Regions from separate parts of the Nonomuraea sp. NPDC049714 genome, predicted to be linked through region 3. Evidence: riboswitches for the same ligand, from Rfam matches in the RefSeq annotation. Region 3 holds a riboswitch; each other region holds the start of a gene.

The links. A riboswitch is a leader RNA that binds a small molecule or an ion and turns the genes downstream of it on or off. The one in region 3 is predicted to bind cyclic di-AMP.
Positions count from the first base shown of each region.
Region 1: another riboswitch for cyclic di-AMP. It lies ahead of ACIBQX_RS01135 (D-alanyl-D-alanine carboxypeptidase family protein); the one in region 3 lies ahead of ACIBQX_RS37035 (glycoside hydrolase family 25 protein).
Region 2: another riboswitch for cyclic di-AMP. It lies ahead of ACIBQX_RS46755 (coiled-coil domain-containing protein); the one in region 3 lies ahead of ACIBQX_RS37035 (glycoside hydrolase family 25 protein).

Region 1 covers NZ_JBITLM010000001.1:208,940-216,191, reverse strand. The annotation lists gene ACIBQX_RS01140 (maleylpyruvate isomerase family mycothiol-dependent enzyme) at 1-201, shown strand, start outside; gene ACIBQX_RS01135 (D-alanyl-D-alanine carboxypeptidase family protein) at 217-1,143, opposite strand; cyclic di-AMP (ydaO/yuaA leader) riboswitch at 1,157-1,294, opposite strand; gene ACIBQX_RS01130 (hypothetical protein) at 1,382-1,594, opposite strand; gene ACIBQX_RS01125 (hypothetical protein) at 1,693-2,070, opposite strand; gene ACIBQX_RS01120 (hypothetical protein) at 2,340-3,041, opposite strand; gene ACIBQX_RS01115 (hypothetical protein) at 3,043-7,113, opposite strand; gene ACIBQX_RS01110 (hypothetical protein) at 7,121-7,252, opposite strand, start outside.
Region 2 covers NZ_JBITLM010000019.1:117,043-124,294, reverse strand. The annotation lists gene ACIBQX_RS46775 (TrpB-like pyridoxal phosphate-dependent enzyme) at 1-85, shown strand, start outside; gene ACIBQX_RS46770 (50S ribosomal protein bL37) at 129-251, opposite strand; gene ACIBQX_RS46765 (DeoR/GlpR family DNA-binding transcription regulator) at 354-1,133, shown strand; gene galT (galactose-1-phosphate uridylyltransferase) at 1,130-2,209, shown strand; cyclic di-AMP (ydaO/yuaA leader) riboswitch at 2,276-2,410, shown strand; gene ACIBQX_RS46755 (coiled-coil domain-containing protein) at 2,416-3,402, shown strand; gene ACIBQX_RS46750 (hypothetical protein) at 3,666-4,112, shown strand; gene ACIBQX_RS46745 (phosphotransferase enzyme family protein) at 4,349-5,359, shown strand; gene ACIBQX_RS46740 (hypothetical protein) at 5,851-6,681, shown strand; gene ACIBQX_RS46735 (MmcQ/YjbR family DNA-binding protein) at 6,675-7,040, opposite strand; gene ACIBQX_RS46730 (DinB family protein) at 7,052-7,252, shown strand, end outside.
Region 3 covers NZ_JBITLM010000012.1:33,480-40,731, forward strand. The annotation lists gene ACIBQX_RS37000 (VOC family protein) at 1-109, opposite strand, end outside; gene ACIBQX_RS37005 (TetR family transcriptional regulator) at 408-1,022, shown strand; gene ACIBQX_RS37010 (ferredoxin) at 1,022-1,222, shown strand; gene ACIBQX_RS37015 (cytochrome P450) at 1,224-2,495, shown strand; gene ACIBQX_RS37020 (TetR/AcrR family transcriptional regulator) at 2,453-3,262, opposite strand; gene ACIBQX_RS37025 (bleomycin resistance protein) at 3,306-4,025, shown strand; gene ACIBQX_RS37030 (TetR/AcrR family transcriptional regulator) at 4,054-4,674, opposite strand; gene ACIBQX_RS37035 (glycoside hydrolase family 25 protein) at 4,759-5,478, opposite strand; cyclic di-AMP (ydaO/yuaA leader) riboswitch at 5,491-5,634, opposite strand; gene ACIBQX_RS37040 (MbtH family protein) at 5,881-6,093, opposite strand; gene ACIBQX_RS37045 (lysine N(6)-hydroxylase/L-ornithine N(5)-oxygenase family protein) at 6,132-7,252, opposite strand, start outside.

The DNA.
Region 1 (7,252 bases), on a different contig from region 3:
CGGTCCGGCGCCGGTGACGGCCCCGCGCTCACCGTCACGGCCACCGACCACGACGGCGAGTGGTCCACCGCGGGCGCCGGCGGCTCCATCCCGGTGACCGGCACCCTCGCCGGCCTCGCGGCGTACCTCTCCGGCCGGGGGACGGACGCCGTCACCGGCCTCGGCGGCCGACCGGCGCCGGAGCTGCCCCGGTGGCTCTAGGACCGCGTGCCGGGCTCACCGGTCGTCGGCGGCCGCCGCCCAGTCCAGCAGGGCCTGCGCGGTCTCGAAGCGGCGGCTGGAGTCGGTCTCGCCGAGGAGTACGCCGATGAGACGGTCGCCGTCGTGCTCGGCCGCGAAGGCGAGGGTGTAGCCCGCGGCCCGGGTGTAGCCGGTCTTCACGCCGAGGACGCCCGGGTTGCCGAGCAGCCGGTTGGTGTTCTTCCAGCTGTACGAGCCGTGCTCGGACGTGGCGCTGACCGAGTGGTAGCGGGTCGAGGTGACCGTTCTGAGGGTCTCGTCGTCCAGCAGCGCCTTGGCGAGCATCGCCTGGTCACGGGCGGTGGAGTAGCCGCCGCCCTGGTACGGCATGCCGTCGGCGTTGACGTACATGGTGTCGTTCATGCCGAGCTCGCGGGCGGTGGCGTTCATCTCGGCGACGAACGTCTTCACGCCCGGCCCGTAGGCGCGGGCGAGCGCGTGCGCCGCGTCGGCCCCCGAAGGCAGCATCAGCCCGTACAGCAGGTCCTCGACGGTGAGGACGTCACCCGCGCGCAGGTAGGCCACCGACGCCCCGCCTTGCGCGCCGTACCGGACGTCCGCAGTGGTGATCTTGACCTTGTCCGTCGGCTTGGCCTGCTTGAGCACGGTGTAGGCGGTCATCGCCTTGGTGATGCTGGCGACCGGCCGGCGCAGGTCGGCCTCCTTGCTGAAGCGCACCTCGCCGCTCTCCGCGTCCATCAGGTACGCGGCGCTGCCGAGCACGGCGGGAGCGTCGGTGACGGGGGATCGGGTCTGGGCGGCGGCCGTGGCGTCGGCGGTGACGGCAGTGGCGGCAGTGGCGGCCGGCGAGGCGGCCTGCGCGGCACCGGCGCCGACGGTCAGGGCGCCGGTGGCGACGGCGAGGCCGAGCAGGGCATGGCTGAGCCGGTTGGTGAGACGCATGAAAAAGGGTTGCTCCTAGCTTCCATACCGCCTACCGGGTTAGCTGACGGGTTCGGGCGTGGAAGTGCCCTACAGCGCGGACATGCGCTGATTCACCCCAGAAGAGTGGGTCCCCGGCTCCGCCTGACGGCGGATTAGGCGGCCGCGCGAAGGCACGGTCCGGGCAATGAACAGCAACGGCCGCATGTACGGGACCGCCGCTCGCAAGCCCCAAACGTAGCAAACGGGTATAAATCGGTCAAGAATCGTTATGATCGCCCGCCCACGAGGGAGTCGCACCCGGTGTACGGGGGGAACAGTGATCCGGGTGCCGGGCGAAGTCGATCACCCGGTCCAGCTGGGCCAGAGCATGCTCCAGCTCGGCCATCTTCGCCGCGATGCGGTCGCGCTCGACGGACAGGACGTCGAGGACCTCGGGCGTCGCGGTGCCGGCGTCGACGCAGGGCAGCACGCGCAGGATGGTCCGGGTTCCTGAAGCGCGGCGCGCGGACGGTGTACGCGACCGCCCGCCGCGTCGTACGGACAGCGGGGCCCGGACCGGTGCGCCGCTCAGAGCAGCCGGGGCAGTCCGTAGCGGAGGGCCCGGATGAGCAGGGACCGGGTGAGCCAGCCGAGCCCGGCGGTGAACAGCGGCGCCCAGAACAGCGGGCTGAGGGAGTAGACGATCACGAACACGAGCGGCACCCACGGCTCGTGCACCGCGCGGTACAGCAGGGTGGTCTTACGCAGCCTGATCACGCGGGCGATGTCGGGCAACGCGAAGAACAGCAGGACGGCGACGGAGGCCACCACGCCGCTGGTGAGGCCCTGCGCGATCGCGAAGCCGCCGACGAAGACCGTGGCCACCCACCACGCGATCTTCCTCAACCACGGCCTGCGCTGCTCGGGATCTGCCGGCACTTCGTCGTATGGGAGTTCGAGGGTCACCCGACCAGCGTAGCCACCCGGAGGTGGGGAGGCCGCTCCTCCCAGGTCACCGGTCGGCGTGACTTACCTGGACGGCCGTTTCTCGAAGCATGAGGGGCACCCCCTCGCCGCAGCGGTTCCAGCAGGCGCAGGCCGCGGCTCCTGCTGACCCTGTCGCTCGCGACCGCGCACGACCCTCGCCAGATGCGGGAGCTGTTCGGGGAGCACGGCAAGCCACAGGCGGCGAAACTCCCCTGAGAGACCTCCCGGAAGGGCCGTCCGGCGGCGCCTCACGCAGGATCGGGGCGCCTCCACAGGAGGATGGCGGACGCGTGTGCGGACCGGTGGTACGAGGGCAGGTCGTCGCCGGTCCAGTAGACCTCGACCTGCGGATCGTGCTCGCCCATCTCCAGCAGTTCGTCCTGCGCCTCCAGGGCGAGCTCCCAGGCAGGGACACCTGGGTCCACCTCGGCCAGATAGACGCGGCGCGGCCCCGAGGGGCCGGCACGCCAGGCGCGCCGGACCTCCACGACGCCCGCGTGCTCGCTCAGCGCGTCGACCGCGAGGTGGTCGGTGAGGTCGAACAGCTCGTCCTCCAGGTCGGCGAACTCGCCAGGGACGCCGTCCGTCAGGTCGAGCCCGGCGGGCACGCGTGCCGGCCGAGCCGCATCGGGGGAGAAGACGTGATCCGTCGCGGGTGTGCCGGCCGCGACCGCGACCGCGTCGGTGCCCGCCGGGTCACCGTCCGCGCCGAGCGCGGCGAGCATCTCGCGCAGGACGGCGACCTCCTCGGCCGTCAGCGCGACCCCGCCCGCCACCGCCGCCATGGTCACCGTGTCGGGCAGGTAGGACAGCTCACCCCTGGCCAGCATGGCGCGGACCCGGGTGATCAGCTCGTCGGGCACCTGACCGGCCAGGCGGAGCAGCAGCCTGTGCGCGCCGCTGTAGAGCCGCCACGCCCTCTCGTCCAGCTCGCCCCACTCGGCGCTCACGTCAGCTCTCCTCCATCACGATGATCTCATAGGACCGCGGCGCCTCCGGGATGACGCCCCGGACGACCATGTCCGCGGCCAGCCGGTCCGCCTCCTCGCGAAGCCGCGCGGCCGATTCCGGATCGTCGACCCGGCGCGTACGCGAGTGCGGTGGGAAGACGGACTCCTGGTCCTCGGCGAAGGAGGAGAAGACGGAGATGTCGCGCGCCTGCCGCCCGGTGAGCCGATAGACGACCAGGACCTTGCGGTCGCCGGCCGGATTCTCCGCCATGAACCGGATGGCCACCTCCAGCAGCCCGCTCACGCTCAGGAACTCCCGGGCGGTCCCGTGCGGGTGCAGCCGGGAGCCGTAGATGGGGGAGTGTACCGGGGTGATCCAGTCCCCCCGGTACGCCTGCACGGGGTTCTCCGGTGAGCCGACGCCGGGTAGCCGCGTCATCGCGTCGTGCACCATGTCGGCGTGCCAGCGCATCTCGTCCCACAGGCGTGGCGTCACCCCGTCGAGGTGCTCCTTCAGCGCGTTCCACGCTTCCCGCCGGTCCCTGCGCGCCTGTCTGAGCTCCCCGCCCGCCTGTCTCGCCTCTTGCGTACGGCCCCGCTCCTGCAGGCCGGCGACCCGCTGCTTGGCCTCGTCCGTACGGCGGACCGCGTCGACGTAGGAGCCGGCGAGCGGGCTCAGCGGCGAACGCGAGTCGAGGTGACCGTCCCCGACGTGCAGCATCGGGCGCAGCGCCATCGGCAGGGGCAGCGCCTTGGTGCCCGCGGCCAGGTTGTCCAGGTAGTCGCCGACCAGCCGGCCGGCCTTGTCCGCCATGCGGTGGCGGACCAAGGACTCCGACATTCCCGCGGTCCACAGCTGAGTGCGCGTCACGTTGTTGATGAGGTAGTGGCTGTGCCGGGTGTACACGGTCAGCGCCATCACATGCGCCGGTGACAACCGCTCGCCCAGCGCGCGCACCTCGGCCGGGTCCGCCGGGTCGATGCCGGAACGCCGCAGCCAGTTCGACAGATCCGGGTCGGTCACCTGGCCGCTGGCGAGCTGTGGCCAGAGGCGGTCGACGGTCTCGCGGACCTTGGGATGCTGCGTCTCGGAGAAACCGGCCTTGTCCGTGGCATTCGCGAAATATCGGTGCTCGTGTGGGAACATGCCGTCGGGCAGGATCTCGTGCCGCAGTGTGGCGAGATCGAGGCCGGGCAGGTCGCGGTAGAAGTCCACGGCCGAGGGCCGGGAGCCGGGGTCGAGCCTCATCCCGCCCACGTCGGCGATCTGCGCGCCTCTGGCGATCTCGAACAGGGAGTGGTCCAGGCCCGGCAGCATCCAGCCCATGAGCGCGCCGAGGAACCGCTCGGTCGTCGGACGCCCCAGGTCGAGCATCTTGACCGCGGTGAGCATCTTGGCCGTGGTGCCCGAGATCCCGTCCACCACGAGGAAACCCTCCCCGGAGACTTTGCTCGCCCACCGGGTCGACGTGGACTCGTGCGCGGTCGCGCCCTCCCTCCAGGGCAGCGGCGTGTCGGGGCCGAGCCCGCCGTCGACGTTCTCCTCCACCAGCGCCCGCTCGAATCTGCCCAGCGGCGCGCCCAGCTCTTCGTAATGAGCGGGTGTCGTATGGAGGCCGAGCCGCTGGATCTCCGATTCCGAGCGCTCGTTCCGGTTGTGCTGGCTGCTGACCATCTCGGCGACGTCCCGGGCGCCACGTTCCGACAGCATGCCGACGTTGCCCGTGCCGAACGGGTCGCGGGCGAAGGTGTAGCTGTCGTCCATGAACCTGGCCTCCAGCCGTCCGAGCAGCGGACGGTGGAGTCGCTCGTCCAACTGGTGGTGCGCCCGGCGTACCTCGGCGACGTCGAGACCGACCTCGCGAGCCCGATCCCAGGCGCCGGTGTCCATGATGCGGAGCAGGGCCTTGCCGAAGATGTGCGGGTTGTGGCGGTTGTAATAGGCGGCGTTGTAGACCGCGGTCACCAGTTCGCGGAGGTTGCCGTGGGCGAGCAGGTCGTCGACCGTCAGGCCGGCGCGCGTGCCCACCTGACCGGCGCTGGCCGGGTCGTCCTTGAAGAAGGGGCTCTCCGCGCGGCGGGCGAAGGCGGCGGGCGACTCGCCCGGTTCCCCCGGGGTGAGGGCCAGGAGGACGTCCCGCAGCTTGCTCAGCACCGTGCGGGCGGCGTCCAGGGTCTGCGGGTCGTTGAAGTAGTGGGCGCCCAGACGCCGCTCGAACTTCGTGGCGTCCGCCGACCAGCGGGGATCGTTGTAGAAGCGTTCGAAGTCGAACGGGACCCGCGCGGGAGCGCTTCGCGAGCCCGCCTCCTCCGGGGGCGAAGCCGGATCGCCGTCCGCTCGGGACGGCATCGGCGGCACGCTCGCGAGGGTCGGCGGCACGCCTGCCGGCGTCGGCGGGACGCCTACCAGGGACGGGGGCATGCCTGCCGGCGTCGGTGGCACGCTCGCGAGAGACGGCGGCACGCCTTGCTGGGACGGGGGCACGCCTGCCGGGGTCGGCGGGAAGCCTGCCGGGGTCGGTAGGACGCCTGCCGGGGGCGGTGGGACGTCGCCGGCGGCGGCCGGAGTGGTGCGGTCCGGCGGGTGCGCGCGAGGCGCGCTGTCTCCGGGCTCGGGGACGTGGCTGAGCAGCCGCTCGATCCGGCTGGTGGGGACCGGCTCGCTGAGCGCTCCCTGACCCCCCGCCGCACCGCTCTCACCGCGGCCCGCTCCCGGTGGCGGCACGTCCGGGGCAGCGCCCTCCGCGCCCTCCGCGTCCCCCGTGTCACGGCGCGGCGTGCCGCCGGACAGCGGGTCGCCAGGCCGCCGCACGCCACCATCGGCTGTCTGCTCAGTGGCGTTCCGGGACGCGGGGGCGCTGTGCTCGCGCGGGGGCGGAGGTGCGGGTTGGTCGAGGGGGCGCGGTGACGGATCCGCCGTGCCGCCGCGCTCGGCTCCGCGTACGGGCGACGAACCCTGATCCGGTACGGTGTGCGCCCCCGTCTCCCCCGGAACGCCGGGGCCTGACGGCCGCTCCGCAGGAACAGGAACCTGCGGGACAGCGTCCTGGCCGTGGCGCACCTGGCTCAGAGAGGTGCCGCCATCTGGGCCGGTCACGCGGGCGCCCGGCGAGGGACCGGGTGACGAGGTGGGAGAGGGAACAGCGCGGGGATCGGCCGAGGGGTCGCCGCCCTTGGGAAGGGTCGTGGTCAGGTGCTGGCCATCGGCGCCGAGGGCGCTGGAGGTCATGCCCTTGGCGAGGAGTTCCCAGCTGAAGTCGCCCTGGGCCAGCATGGTCCCAGCCGTGGTGAGCCCACCGGTCAGCGCGTCCTGGGCGGCCTGACCGTGGAGCGACGAGGTGGCGGCCGCCAGCAGCCGCTCGGCCGTGCTCATCTCCGCTCTGGTCAGCCCGGCGCGCAGCGCGGGTGTGGCCAGCCGGGTCAGCCCGCCGGACAGGAGCCCCATCGCCCCTCCCATGGCCCCGCCGCTGAGCGCGGAGATGCCGAGCTGCCGCAGGTCGAGCTCGTCCCTGCGTCCCTGGGGCAGCTGGGTGAGCTGGACGCCGCCGTCCATGGCGGCCACGACCCCGGCGAAGATCGCGATGTTGGCGAGCGTGCGTTCGGCGATCTGAGCGACGGTCATGCGGGCGAGACGCACCCGCGCCGGGATGATCGCCAGGGTGGCTCCGCCGCTGGCCAGCGAGGCGGCCAGCAGGTACGTCAGCTGCGCGATCAGCAGCCAGACGGTGAGCTCGATCATGTACTTGGCGCACTGGATCTGCACGCCGACGCCGTTGAGCGCGACGGCGGCGTTGACGAGGCGGTTCACCACGTCGGCGACCTGGGCGTCGGTGGCCTTGGCGACGTACTCGGCGAAGGCCAGGTGGGCGCTGCCGTCCCAGTCCGCGCCGATCTTGGCCGCGGTCCACGGCTGGTCGGCGGCGGTGCCCTCGACGAGCCGGTGAGCGGCGGACACACAGGCGTCGGCGAGTCTGAAACAAGCTGTTTCGTCCCCTTCGGGCCAGTCCATACCGACCACCCAGCCGACGTACCCCTTGGCCCAGTCAGGGACCAGGACACCGTCGAACCCCATGCGACGGTCAGGAACCGGCAGCGGGGGGACGGTCCGCCGCCTCGTAATTAGCCGCGCTGGTGTGCAGGCCGGGAGCGATCCGGTCCAGCGCGTCGATGTAGGACCGCAACGCGGTGAAGATGCCCGATTCGATCCCCGG
Region 2 (7,252 bases), on a different contig from region 3:
CGACCGCTACCTGTCCGGCCGGATGGAGGATCTGACGCTGTCGCAGGAGCGCATCGACGAGGCCCTCAGCGAGCTGCCGGGGTAGGTTCCGCCCGTGGTGAGGGAGCTCACCGCGGGCGGGTGAACCGTCAGCGCGCGGTGGGGCGCTTGCCGTGGTTGGCCTTCTTCTTCCTGCGTGCCTTGCCCTTACGGGCGCGCCTGGCCATGGGCTCATCCCTCCCGGACTCGGGGTGCGGCTTGCCGTCCTCCAACGTCTCTCCTGGGCCGGTCAAGCACAAGCCCATCCAATGACCTAACATTCCCCAACATATGCGTGTCATAATTTGGTGGAATCTGTTGGAAGGAGCGGGGGCGTGCTCGCACAGCAGCGGCAACAGGCGATTCTCGAACGCGTCCGCGGCGCCGGCGGCGTCCGGGTGGCCGATCTCGTACGCGAGCTCGGCGTCTCCGACATGACCATCCGCCGCGACCTTGAGGTGCTCGCCGAACGCGGGCTGCTGGAGAAGGTGCACGGCGGCGCGACGGCGCTCGGCCCCGGCTCCACCGAGGAGCCCGGCTTCACCGCCAAGTCCGCCCGCCAGCAGCAGGAGAAGGAGCTGATCGCCCGCCGCGCCGCCCGGCTCGTGCGGCCGGGCACCGCGGTCGCGCTCTCGGCGGGCACCACGACGTGGGCGCTGGCCCACCACCTGATCGGAGTGCCCGAGCTCACGGTGATCACCAACTCGGTCCCGGTCGCCGACGTCTTCCATCGCAACCCCCGCGCCGACCGGACCGTGGTGCTCACCGGCGGCGTCCGCACGCCCTCCGACGCGCTGGTCGGCCCGGTGGCCGTGGCGGCGATCCGCCGGCTGCACGTGGACACCCTCTTCCTGGGCGTGCACGGGATGAGCGCGCGGGCCGGGTTCACCACGCCCAACCTGCTCGAGTCCGAGACCGACCGGGAGCTGGTGACCGCCGCGCACCGGCTGGTCGTACCGGCCGACCACACCAAGTGGAACACGATCGGCATCAGCACCATCGCCGAGCTGACCGAGGCCGACGTGGTCATCAGCGACGCGGGGCTGCCCGAGGACGCACGTATGGAGCTGGCCGAACGGGCCGGCGAACTGATCATCGCGGAGGGCTCGCAGTGAAGCGCACCATCACCCATCTGGCCGACGGCCGGGAGCTGATCTACTTCGACCGGCGCGACGACGCCGACCGGAGCGCGATCGACCGGCGACCCCTCGGGCCGCGGCCGGTGGCCTCCGAGCTGCGCTACGACCCGCTGACCGAAGAGTGGATCGCGATGGCGGGGCACCGGCAGACGCGTACGTTCCTGCCGCCGGCCGACGAATGCCCGCTCTGCCCGTCGTCCGACACCCGGTCGTCGGAGATCCCGGCGCACGACTACGACGTGGTGGTGTTCGAGAACCGCTTCCCGTCCTTTTCCGGAAATATCGGCTCTTATGAGGAAGCGGGCGGGCTGAGTGAGGTCCGGCCGGGGTTGGGACGGTGTGAGGTGGTGTGCTTCACCGCCGAGCACTCCTCCTCCTTCTCCCGGCTCTCCGACGAGCAGGTCGAGCTGGTCATGGAGGCCTGGGCGGACCGCACGGCGGAGCTGTCCGCGATCGAGGGCGTGGAGCAGGTCTTCTGCTTCGAGAACCGCGGCGAGGAGATCGGCATCACGCTCTTCCACCCGCACGGCCAGATCTACGCCTACCCGTACGTGACTCCCAGGACCAAGCTGCAGCTCGCCGCCGCCCGCCGGTACGCCGAGCGGCATCAGGGCCGCAACCTGTACGCCGACGTGCTCGACGCCGAGCGGGCCGGGCCCCGGGTGGTGGCGGCGAACGAGCTGTGGACGGCCTTCGTGCCCGCCGCCGCCCGCTGGCCGTTCGAGGTGCACCTCTACCCGCACCGGCAGGTACCGGACCTGGCCGCGCTGTCGGAGGCCGAGCGGTCCGCCTTCGCGCCGCTCTACACCTCGGTCCTGCGGGCCCTGGACGGCCTGTTCGACGTCGCGATGCCGTACATCTCCGCCTGGCACCAGGCGCCGGTGCGGCAGGACCGTGAGCTGGGCTATCTGCACCTGGAGCTGTTCAGCATCCGGCGGGCGCCCGGCAAGCTGAAGTTCCTGGCAGGATCGGAGTCGGCCATGGGCGCCTTCGTCAACGACGTGCTCCCGGAAGAGGCCGCGCGCATGCTTCGATCACAGGTAGATCACTGATTGATTTCCGATTGGAGTCGCGTTACCCGGGATCTACCACTAATATCCCTTGAGGCATGGCCGTAACGCTGTGCCACGCCTAATCCGGGCGAGTCGCCTGGAGCCGGGGACCCACCGCATCTGGGGTGAATCCACTTCGGTGGTAGGGAGCTCTCTGACCCGAACCCGTCAGCTAACCCGGTCGGCTGAGGGAGAGGAACCCGTTCGTGGCGGCAGCGTCCCCCGCGCACCTTGCCATCGGCGTCATCAGCGCGGCGGCGGTGATCTTCATTCCAGCGACGGTGTCGTCCGCGACCACCGTCACCACCACCTCCACCACCGCTGAGCCCAAACCGAGCGAGGCCGAGCTCCGTAACGAGCTCAAAGGGCTGAACCAGAAGGTCGACAAGCTCATCGAGCGCTACAACCTCAAGCGGGTCGAGCTGGCCAAGGCCAAGCAGGCCGCCGAGGCGGCCGAGAAACGGCTCGCCGCCGCCGAGGAGGCGCTCACCGCCGCCCGTGGGCGCGTCGCCGAGCTCGCCAATCTGCGTTATCAGAACGGCGGCATGCCGCTTCCGGCGTTGGTGGTGCCGCCCGACGGCGCCGCCGCGGCCCTGCTGGAGCAGGTCACCGCCGATCAGACGGCCCTGGTTCAGGACGTGTTCGACGCGCGCGACGAGAAGAAGAACGCCGCGGACGAGGCGGCGGCGCTGGCCCGCGACATCAGCGCCGACACCGCCGAGGTGGCCGAGCAGCGCGACGAGGCCGAGGACGTCATCGGCGACATCCAGAAGAAGCTCAAGGACCTCGTCCCGTTCAGCACCGGCCGCCGCTCCGACGGCAGCTGGGCGCCTCAGCTGCCGTCGGGCCCCGACAACATCACCGCCCGCACCCGGCTGATGCGCGAGCAGTTGCAGAAGAACTTCAAGCTGCCGTTCGCGGTCGGCTGCTTCCGCTCGGGTGGCGGCGGCGAGCACCCGCTGGGCCGGGCGTGCGACTTCATGATGAGCACCGGCGGCAGCCTCCCCAGCGCCGTCCACAACGCGCTCGGCGACAGCATCGCGGAGTGGACCGTCGACAACCGCGACAAGCTCGGCGTCAAGTACGTCATCTGGAAGCAGCGGATCAACCACGGCTCCGGCTGGAGCACGATGTCCGACCGCGGCAGCGTCACCGAGAACCACTACGACCACGTGCACGTATCCATGCACTGATAGGAGGACGAATAGCATCTGATGAGCTATTCGCACTCTTGAAGAAGGCGTTTTAGCTGGTCGTCGGTATGTGAGGGTGGACTCTGCCGAGGTCGTCCTGTGCGTTGGTGCGTGGCCAACTGCCTGCCAGCCGAGGCCGCACCCTGGCCACCTGTCGACAGATCGACCTGGACGCCTGGCTTGGCAGTCCTCAGCTCGCGAACAGCACCGAGGGGTCCCAGTTCACCCCGGACGACCACCGATGGGCGCAAGCACGACGCCTGTTGACCGAAGACACCCTCCCGACCGCCGACCGGGTCGCCGGCCTCTTGGTCCTGCTGTTCGCTCAGCAGGTTAGCCGGATCGCCCTACTCACCCGCAGCCGCATCCATCATCGCGACGACGGGCGCACCGAACTCAGCCTCGGTGCCACGACCGTCGTTCTTCCTGGCCCACTCGCCGACCTGATCAACCAACTCCCCACCCTGCGCAGCGAGGTCACCGCTCGCCACCTCCACGACGGAACCTGGCTCTTCCCCGGCCAGCCCCGGCACCCCAGCAGCTTGTCCCGCCGCCTAACCCAGCTCGGCATCGATGCCCGTCCCGACCACAACAGCGTCCTGCTCGCCTACGCCCGTTATCGGCAAACTCCTTGGACTTACGCTGAGCCAGCATCGGGGTCAGCCGAGGTAACAGGAATTCCGGCCATGAGCGGATCGCGAACTCTCTGACCTGCGAAAATATCGAGGTACCGAGCTCCGTCGTGGGACTCGCGCGCCAGTCGTACTTCCGAGATTACGATCACGATCGACTGATGGCCGCTTCTGGTCGTACCTCAACTCTACCCGAGTCAGAAAAGCGCGGCCCTGGCTGGTTGGCCAGAATCGGAACCCCTTGCTGACTCTTGATACGAGAGGGCCTATAACCGGTTGCGCGCCAGCCTGGGCATGCCGTCAGAATGGGGCGCATGATCGCGCCCGCCGACCTGGAGTTCATGGCCGGGCTGCCGGCAGCGTGGGGTTTTCCCCCGGATACGACGATCAGCCGAGCCGAGCAGGGGACCAACAACCAGACGTTCCTGCTCCACCAGGGGAGCCTCCAATTCGTGCTCCGGGTCAGCCAGACCCTGTCCGCCGCGCAGGTCGGCACCGAGCACCGGATCCTGCAGCGGCTGCGGCGGGCCGGACTTCCCTTCCAGGTGCCCGAACCAGTCGCCGCGCCCAGCGGGGACACGGTGATCGAGACCGCGGCCGGGCCCGCCACCGTCTGCCGGTGGATCCCCGGCGTGCGGCCCGACCTCACGGACCGGACGGCACTCGAGCGCTTCGGCCGGGCGGCCGGGCTGCTCGGCGAGGCGATGCTGGGCGTGCCGCCAGAAGACGGGCTGGGGGACTGGCGAGGTGACCCTCTCCTGGCGCACCCCGCCGTGCCGCACATCGGCGTCCTTTGCCGTCAGCTGCGCGCCGCCGGGATCAGCGCGGAGCGGGCCGCCCGCCTCGACGCCGTGGCACGCCGTGTCGGGCGGGAGTGGTCCGCAGGCTGCGGCGCGCTGCCGACCCAGGTCATCCACGGTGACCTGGCGGCCTGGAACGTGCTGGTGGACGAGGACACCGGGGAGGTGAGCGGGCTGCTTGACTTCGAGTTCGCCGGGGTCGGCTTTCTGGTCCAGGACGTGATGGCAGCGCTGTTCTACAGCGGGGCCCTGGAGTCGCGCGACTGGCAGCTCGGCACGGCGGCCTTCCTCCGGGGGTACGCCTCGGTTCGCCCGTTGGACGCCGCCGAGGCCGACGCGCTGCCCCGGCTTCTCCTCGCCCGGGCGGTCGGCAGCGTCCTGTGGCGGGCGGGCCTCTGGCTGAACGGGAAGGCACAGTTCGGCGAGGTCGCCGACCGGATCCGCAAGCTGGAGGACACGAACCGCTGGCTCGACGCCAATGGCGGAAAGCTCCGGTCACTCGCGGCCGCCGGCGGGTACGGGTGACTCGGAAGTACGGCTGGCGCGAGCCCTACGACGGAGCTTGGTACTTCGATATTTTCGCAGGTCAGAGAGTTCGCGATCCTCTCATGGCCGGAATTCCGTTATCTCGGCTGACCCCCAGCATGGCCAGGTGTTGGCGGCGTGAGTGATCTTTGAGACACCGGCGGAGCGGATCTGAACTACGCCAGCTCGTGGAGACCCGTGCCGTTGTTCCTACAGGATCGATGACGCCCTCTCGATGCTGGCTGACGAAGCCCCTCACGCCGAGTTCTTGGAGGCGATGACGCAGGCGGCCGAGTCGCCGAGCCCAGTTCATGACGAGAAGTCATCGCCCGGCAAGGCCGTCCGGCATCTGCCCACCGTAGGACATCTCGCATCCGTCTGTGGTCGTACCTGGCTCGTGCATGCCGCACCAAGATGCGACCTGAGCCGGACGCGCCGCGTCGCCCATCACCATGCTGATGCATCCGGCACCGACGAGATGGGCGGAACGCATGGACATCGAGCTTCACGGGCGAGTCACGCGGTGGCGCCAGGCCGAGGCGGACCGGCGCGCCGCCAACGCCACGGCCAACCTGAGCCGACAGCCCCCGTTTCCCGGACGATGGGTGAGCGCCATCGGTCTGACCTGCGGTCCCGCCCTGCTCATGGCCGGGATTCTGCTACGCGCCCAGTTCCACTACTTCTTCCCTGACCAGCTCGCCGCCTACACCCGGCACCCCGCCCTCATCACCGCCGCCTACGCCTGCTTCGCCTGCGGGATCATCCTGCTGTGTCCGGCGGTCATGACGCTGGCGCAGAGGATCGCCGCCACCAGCCCGCTGTGGGGTCTGTGGGGCGGCTGTCTGGTGATCGTCGGCCTGTTCACCCGAACCTTCCAGTTCGGCACCGATCACCTGGCCTTCCACCTGACCGACAGCCTCGGGCTGTCATCGATGATCAACGGCATCGGCGACTACTACTCAGCGTGGCGGGACGTGCGCTGGCATCCGTCATCGCCGCAGGCGGACTCTGCGCCGCGTTCGTCCCCCTGGGCGTCTCCCTGCTACGCGGCGGCCCCCCGCCGAGCAGACGCGCCGTGCTCTGGCTCATCGTCATCCTCGGATGGCTCGTCCTCGGCGCGGCCTTCGGGCCCACTTTGGCACCGTTCACCCGGGGCTGAGGACTCACCAGCGCCGCGCGAAGCACCGCCGTGGCCGTCAGGCGATCTCGGGACTCAACCAGGGACGGAACGGTCATCGATCAGCGCTGCGATGACCCGCGTACAGCTGAGCCAGGAGCCGGCCGAGCGCGCGCCGTCGATCGCCGCGTACGGTTTTCAGTGAGGCCTGACCTGAATCAGCTCGACAAGGGACTTGGGCGCGATCTGGCGATAGGCGTCCACCACGATCTCCGCGATCTCCTCCCAGTCGACGTCGTCGACGTCCAGGTAGACGCCGAGCCAGCCCCGGTGGCCCACGTACGGCGGGCGGAAGAACCGCCCCGGATCCGCGGCCACCAGCTCCTCCTGGACACCCGCGGGAGCGGCACACCAGAAGGCCAGCCGGTCGTCATGGTGGTGGTCGGCGTACATGACGAACGTCTTCTTGCCCCGGATGAACCAGGTGGGCTCACCGTGGCTGAGTCGCTCGGTCGTTTCGGGCAGGGCGCGGCAGATCTCTCTCAATGCTGCAAGAGGGTCCATAATCGGAGAGTATGCGGGAGTATCCCTATCCGGCCTACATCGCCGGCGAGCGCGAGATGCTGGACGAGTGGCTCGACTGGCATCGCGAGACGCTGCTGCTCAAGTGCCGGGGCCTCAGCGACGAGCAGCTGCGCCTGGCGTCGGCGCCGCCGTCGACGCTGTCGCTGATGGCGCTGGTGCGGCACCTGGCCAAGGTGGAGCGCTCCTGGTTC
Region 3 (7,252 bases):
CCGAACTGAAGAGTTCGCGCATCCCGGTCAGTGCACCGTAGAAGTCCGCCAGCGTCTGCGGGTCGGCACAGTCCAGAGTCACCCCTCGCAGTACAGCGCCTGGCATCATTCGCTCCTTCGCGTCCGCGCGTCTGTCTCCGTGCGCCGCCGCTGCACGCGATCACCGGCCACAGCCACACCGTACTCGCCACATCCACCGCTGTAGTAGCGGTTTACCTCTGCCTCAGAGCAACGGGTGGCTGCGTACAGGCCCTAGGTGAGACGCACGCCAGGTCCAGTTAGAAAGGACAACTGTCATCTCCGATTGCTCACTGCCAAGTGCACCGCCAACCCCGATGACTCCAGACAGAGGGCAATTCGCCCAGGTTGCCCTTGACGAATCAAATGAACGATCTTTTAATTCGTCCATGGGCCGGATCGCGGGCGTCACCGCCGCCGAGACGCGGGCGCGGCTGTTGCGGGCCGCCGCCGACGTGTTCGCCCAGCGCGGCTACGACGGCACGCGGGTGGCCGACATCGCCGCCGCCGCGGGCGTGAGCAACGGCGCCCTGTACGCGCACTTCGGCTCCAAGGCCGCGTTGCTCGTGGCGGCGATCCGCGCGCACGGGCGGCAGTTGCTCGCCGATCTGTTCGCCGCCGAGCCCGACCGGCCGATCACGGACCTGCTGGTCACCGTCGGCCGGTTGCTCCCCCGCCGGGGCGACGACTCCTGTGACCTCATCGTCGAGGCACTGGTCGCGGCCCGTCGGGATCAGGACGTGGCGCGGCCGATGCGTGACTACGTCGGCGAGCGGGCCGACTGGCTCTCCGAGCTCGTCCGTATCGGCCAGTCCAGTGGTGAGCTCGACCCGGCCGTGTCGCCGGCGGCGGTGGCTCATTTCTGCCTGTTGCTGTCGATGGGCAGCGCCCTGATCACGCCTGATCTGCACACGGTCGACGACGCGGAGTGGACCGACTTGCTCACCCGTATCGTGACCGTTCTGGCTGTACCGTCATTACCCGCACAGAGGGAAGCATTGTAGTGAAAGCGCACATCGACCCCGAGCGATGCCAAGGGCACGGCCGCTGCTACACCCTGGCCCCGGACCTGTTCGGGGAGGACGACGAGGGGTACGGGACCGTCCCCGGTGACGGCCTGGTGCCGTCGGCCCAGGTGCACACGGCACGCCTGGCGAGGTCGAACTGTCCGGAAAGCGCCATCGACCTGTCCGAGGAGACTTGATATGGCCGTCGACGACCGTTTCACCCGCGATCATCGAGAGCCGGACGACGATCGGCCCGCCGGGACGCGCAACGAGGTCATCACCGGTCCGGTGGCCGACTGGGCGACCGACTTCTCCCATACGGAGCCTGAGTGGGCCGCCGATCCGTACCCCATCCAGGACGAGCTGCGGCAGCGCTGCCCGATCGCGCGCACCGAGAGGTTCGGCGGCGGGTGGCTGCCGACGCGCTACTCGGACGTGGCGGAGATCGCCTACGACACCGAGCGCTTCTCCTCGCGCTCGGTCGTCATGAGCAACTTCCGGCCACCGGTCGAGCTCGCGCCGATGGGCGTCACCCCGCCGATCTCGTCCGACCCTCCGTTCCACCACGGCGCGCGCAAGCTGCTGCTGCCGGTGTTCACCCGGTCGGCGGTCGCCAAGCGGGAGGAGTCGACCAGGGCGCTGTGCCACTCGCTCATCGACGCCTTCGACGGCCGGCTCACCGTCGACGCCGCCCACGACTACGCGCAGCACATCCCGATGCGGGTGATCGCCGACATGCTCGGCTTCCCGCCCGAGGACGGGCCGCGGTTCCAGGAGTTCATCGAGAGCGCGCTCGAAGGCGTCAACAGCCCGCCGGACGAGCGCATGGAACGGATGAACCTGCTGTTCGACTATCTGTACGAGCAGATCCGCGACCACGTCGACGACCCACGTGACGACCTCACCACCTACTTGATCAACGCCGAGCTGTACGGCAACAAGCTGGAGGCCGAGCACGTGGCCGGCACGATGGCCTTGCTGCTCATCGCCGGCATCGACACGACGTGGAGCGCGATCGGCGCCTCGCTGTGGCATCTGGCCAAGACGCCGGCCGACCGCGAGCGCCTGGTCGCCGAGCCGGAGCTGGTGCCGACGGCGGTGGAGGAGATGCTGCGGGCCTACGCCCCGGTGACGATGGCGCGGCTGGTGAAGCAGGACATGCGCTGGCATGACGTCGACATGAAGGCCGACGACTGGGTGCTGCTGTCGTTCCCGGCGGCCAACCGTGACCCGGCGCAGTTCGACCGGGCGGGCGAGGTCGTCATCGATCGTGAGGTCAACCGGCATGCCGCGTTCGGCCTCGGCATTCACCGGTGCGTGGGGTCCCACCTGGCCCGGATGGAGCTCCGGGTCGCCCTGGAGGTCTGGCTGGAGCGGATCCCCCGGTTCAGCCTCGACGACCCCGAGGCGGTGACCTGGGCGAAAGGTCAGGTTCGCGGACCTCGTACGCTGCCGCTGCGCATCGGCTGATCCCGCGCCGCCGCGACGCGGGCGTCGATGGAGTCCAGGACGAGGTCGAGGCCGAAGGCGAAGCGGTCCAGCGCCCGCTGCAGCGTGTAGGGCAGGGCGGTGTCCGACACGGCGAACGCCCCGGCCTCGCCCAGCGCGGCCAGCCGGGGGAAGCGCCCGGCCATGCGCTCCCCCAGCAGCGGCGCGCGCCGTTCCCACCACTCGTCGTCGCTGCTGCCGGTCCGCGCGGGCGCCTGCTCGGCCTCGACGACCGCCGAGGCGGCGCCTCTGGTGTACGCCTCCACCGCCGCGACGCATCCCGCCACGTCGATCGCCGCCAGGCCGTGCCCGTCGAGCAGGGCCATCGCGGCCTCGTAGCGGGTGACGACGTTCGGGCCGAAGACCGTGCGCGAGGTCGCCACCTGCAGCAGCCAGGGATGGGCGCGGAAGGCGGCGAGGTCGGACCGCGCCAGGTCGCGCAACCCGGCCCGCCGACCGGCGTCGGCACTGGGCAGCGGCTGACCGCCCGCGACCCGGTCGACCATCAGCTCCAGCAACTCCGCCTTGCCCGGCACGTAGGTGTACAGCGACGCCGTGCCGATGCCGAGCCGCTGCGCCAGGGTCCGCATCGACAGGGCGGCCGGACCGGCGCTGTCGGCTTCGGCGATCGCGGCGTCGACGATCCGCGGCAGGTCGAGCCGCTGCCTCGGCCCGCGCCGGGGCGCCGGCAACCCGTCCCAGAGCAGCGCCATGGTGCGCGCCGCGTCACCCCGCCCCGCGTACTCCATCTCACGACCTCCAGAAAAACTCCGAACAGTGTACGGTGTCAACATGCGCACCGAGTACACCATCCCAGGCCTGCCCTGCCGGGACCTCGACGACGTCCTGCCCTTCTACACCGCGCTCGGTTTCGACGTGACGTACCGTCAGGAGCGCCCGAACCCGTTCGCCGCCGTCCGGCGCGGCGGCATCGAGCTGCACTTCTTCAGCGTCCCCGGGTTCGATCCCGCTGACTCGATGGGCAGTGTGGTCGTACTGGTCCCGGACACGTGGGCGCTGCACGCGGCGTTCGCCGCCGGGTTGCGCGAGGCGTTCGGGAAGGTGCCGGTGTCCGGGATCCCGCGGATGACCCGGCCTCGCGCCAGGCAGGGCGCGCCCGGCGGGTTCAGCGTGGTCGACCCGGGCGGCAACTGGCTGCGGATCCACCGGCACGGAGACGAGGAACCGGCCGCGCCGCAGAGCCGGCTGGCACGCGTGGTGGCCGCCGCCGTGCGCCAGGCCGACTCGCACGGCGACGAGGCCGCCGGGGTGCGCGTACTGGAGAACGGGCTGGCCCGGCACGCCGACGCGCCGCCCGCCGAGCGGCTGCCCGCCCTGGTCTACCTCGCCGAGCTGCGGCTGCGCACCGGCGAACGGGAGGCGGCGGCCACCCTGCTCGCCGAGGTCGGCGCGCTGGAGCTGTCCCCCGCCGACCGCGAGACCCTCGCCACCGACCTCGCCACGGCCGCCGAGCTCACCGCCGAACTGCGCGCCTCCCAGCCGGCCGGCTGACCTTCACAGCGGCCAGAGCCGCGCCCTTTCAGCGCGCCGAGCCGCTGACCGGGGTGGTCATGTGGATGATCATGGCGTGCAGATAGGCGCGGAAGTCCTCCAGTTCCTCCGTGCTCGGCGGCCGTCCGCGCCGCCCCTGACCGCGATGCGGGTCGAGGTACCGCATGCCGCCGGCCAGGAACCCGTACACGCACCACACCACGGTCCAGAGCAGATGCTCGGCGTCGATGTCGGCCGGTATGAGGTCCCGTACGGCGTTGAGCAGGAGGGCCGACAGCGGCCGCGAGTACAGGTCCTCCAAGCCGGGCACGTCGGCGGCGTCCCCCATCCATCGGTGCAGCCACAGCGCCAGGATCTGCGGATGGGTGGCGTAGAAGTCCAGGTAGGCGTCCGCCAGCTCGATCAGCCCCTCCCTGGCCGGGGTGAAGGCGGCCACCGCCGCGTTCAGGACCTCACGCTCGGCGCGATGCGCCCGCAGCATCACCTCCGCGTACAGCTGATGCTTGCCGCCGGCCCGCGCGGTCAGCCACTCCACGTCGACCCCGGCGGCGTCGGCGATCAGGCGCATCGACGTCCCGTCGAACCCCAGCTCGGCGAACAACCGTGCCGCGACGCCCACCAGCCGGTCCGCCTCAGGATCCATCGTCATGGTTCATCACTCTAAGTGACGGACAATCTTCCTGTGCGAATCGACCGCCTGATGACGGCCGGATGACGGCCGGCGGGCGCCTGCTCAGGCGGTGCGGCCGAGGGCGCGGAGCTGCCCGGGGGTGAGCGGGGAGACGTTCTGGTCGACGGGGTTGTCGGAGTACTGGTGGATGGCCCAGGACTTCCAGTCGGCCGGCGGGGTGACCGTGCCCTTGGCCTTGCTGTAGTGGGCGACCCAGAGCGGGTACTCGGCCAGCCCCTTGCCGTAGGTGTCGGCGAAGTTCCAGCCGCTGTAGAACATCGGGGTGATGCCGGTCTTGTCCTTCACGTGGGCGAGCCAGGTCTTGGCCCAGCCGTTGACCTCGGCGACGGAGCGGCCGTCGGTGGTCTCCAGGTCCAGCACCAGCAGGTCGCCGGGCTTGGCGGGCTGGGAGTTCACCATGGACAGGAAGTGCTCGGCCTCGGCGATGGGGTCGTTGGCCGGGTGGCCGTAGTGGTAAGCGCCGCGGACGATGCCCTTGGCGTCCAGTTCCCGCCAGTGCCGGGCGAAGGCGTGGTCGCGGAAGGTCACGCCCTCGGTCGCCTTGATGATGCCGAATTCGGCGGGGCTGGCGTTCCAGTCGTGGTCGGGCTGGTAGTTCGAGACGTCCTGGCCGTACGTGAGCGGGACGGTGCGTTCCTGGGCGACGGGCGCGTTCTCCGGCGGCGCCGCGTGGGCGGGGCCTGCCATGGCCAGGCTCGCGGCTGCGAGGGCGAGTCCGGCGAGGGCGCGGGTGAGGGGTGTGCGCAGGCGGGGGTCGAGCATGAGGGGGTTGACTCCTTGCTTCCATGCCGCCTACCGGGTTAGCTGACGGGTTCGGGCTGGGAAGTGCCCTACGGGCGCAGCTGGGCTGGCGTCCGATTCACCCCGGAAAAGAATGGGTCCCCGGCTCCGCGTGAGCGGATTAGGCGGCCGCGCACTGCCCTGGCTGGCAGGGGGTCCCACCAGGGCAGCGCGCGGTCCGGTCAATGATTCGGCAACGGATGGTCTAGGGGAGCCCCGTTCCGGCTGCCGTAATGACCGAGAAGGTATATAACCCCCAATGTCCCCGCAAGAGGGACAAACATCCACATAGACCCCGACTCCATCTGTCGGACGCCGCAACCCCTTGCCTGTAAGGGATTCCCGCCTCTAGGTAGATCTTTGACCGAGCAGGGGGCGCGACGGTCAGCCGTCCATCGCCTCGGCGAGTGAGCGGGGGCGCAGGTCGGTCCAGTGGGCCTCGACGTAGTCCAGGCACGCCTGCCGGGTGTTCTCCGCGAAGGCGACCGTCCACCCGGCGGGGACCTCGGCGAAGACGGGCCACAGCGAGTGCTGCCCCTCGGCGTTGACCAGAACCAGGAAGCGGCCTTCCGCGTCGTCGAACGGGTTGGTGCTCATGTACGGATTCCTCCTCGGAAGCAGTCAGGGACAGAGGATCAGCGGGACGCCGCTCGCGACAGGGCGTAGGGGTTCGGGCTGCGCAGCCGGCCGGCCATCGACTGGACGATCTCGCCCACCCGGACCGCCGTGTTGGACAGCAGGGTGGAGGTGAGGCCGTGGGTGTGCTCGGTGGCCCCCTGGACGTAGATGCCGCAGCGCATCGCCGGCGACGTCGCGATCCGGTAGTCGCGGCCGACCCGCAGCCCGCCGCCGGGAAGCCGCTCGCAGTGCTCGCCGATGGCGCCCAGCAGGGTCAGCGGGTCGGCCGGGCGATAGCCGGTGGCGAAGACGACGACGTCGGCGTCCAGCGGGGCACGCTCACCCGTCGGCAGGAACTCCACCGTGGCGCGCACCTCCGTCTCGCCCGGTTCCACCTCGACGAGCCGGGAGGCGTTGAGGATGCGCAGCCGCTCGGTGCCCCGCACCTTCTCCTGGTAGTGGCGGCGGTAGAGCTCGTCGATGACCTCCAGGTCCACCACCGAGTAGTTGGTGGAGGCGTGGTAGCCGAGCAGCCGCGACTTCACCTCGTCGGGGGCGGAGTAGAAGTGGTCGACCGCCGTGGGGTCGAAGATGCGGTTGGCGAAGGAGCTGTCGTCGGCGGGGGTGTAGCCGTACTTGGCGAAGACCGCGCACACCTCGGCGTCCGGGAAGGTGTCGTGCAGGTGGCCGGTCACCTCCGCGGCGCTCTGGCCGGCGCCCACCACGATGATCCTTCGCGGGTCGCGCAGCCCGGGGAGCCGGTCGAGCAGCTCCTCGCTGTGCCAGACGCGCTCGTCGCTCACCATGCCCTCCGGCAGGACCGGTTCGAGCCCGGCGGCGACGACCAGGTCACGGGTGCGCCGGGTGGTCAGCGTGCCGTCGCTCTGACGGACGACCACGTCCAGGTACTCGACCGTCCCGGCCACGGCCACCGGGGTGACGGCGACGACCTCGGATCCGTACTCCACCTGATCGGCGAAGGGCGCGGCCGCCCATTCGAGGTAGTCGTGGAACTCCATCCGGGAGGGGAACATGGTCTTGTGGTTGATGAAGTCGAGCAGGCGTCCCTTGTCCTGCAGATAGGTGAGAAAGCTGAACTCACTCGCCGGATTCCGCATGGTGACCAGATCCTTGAGGA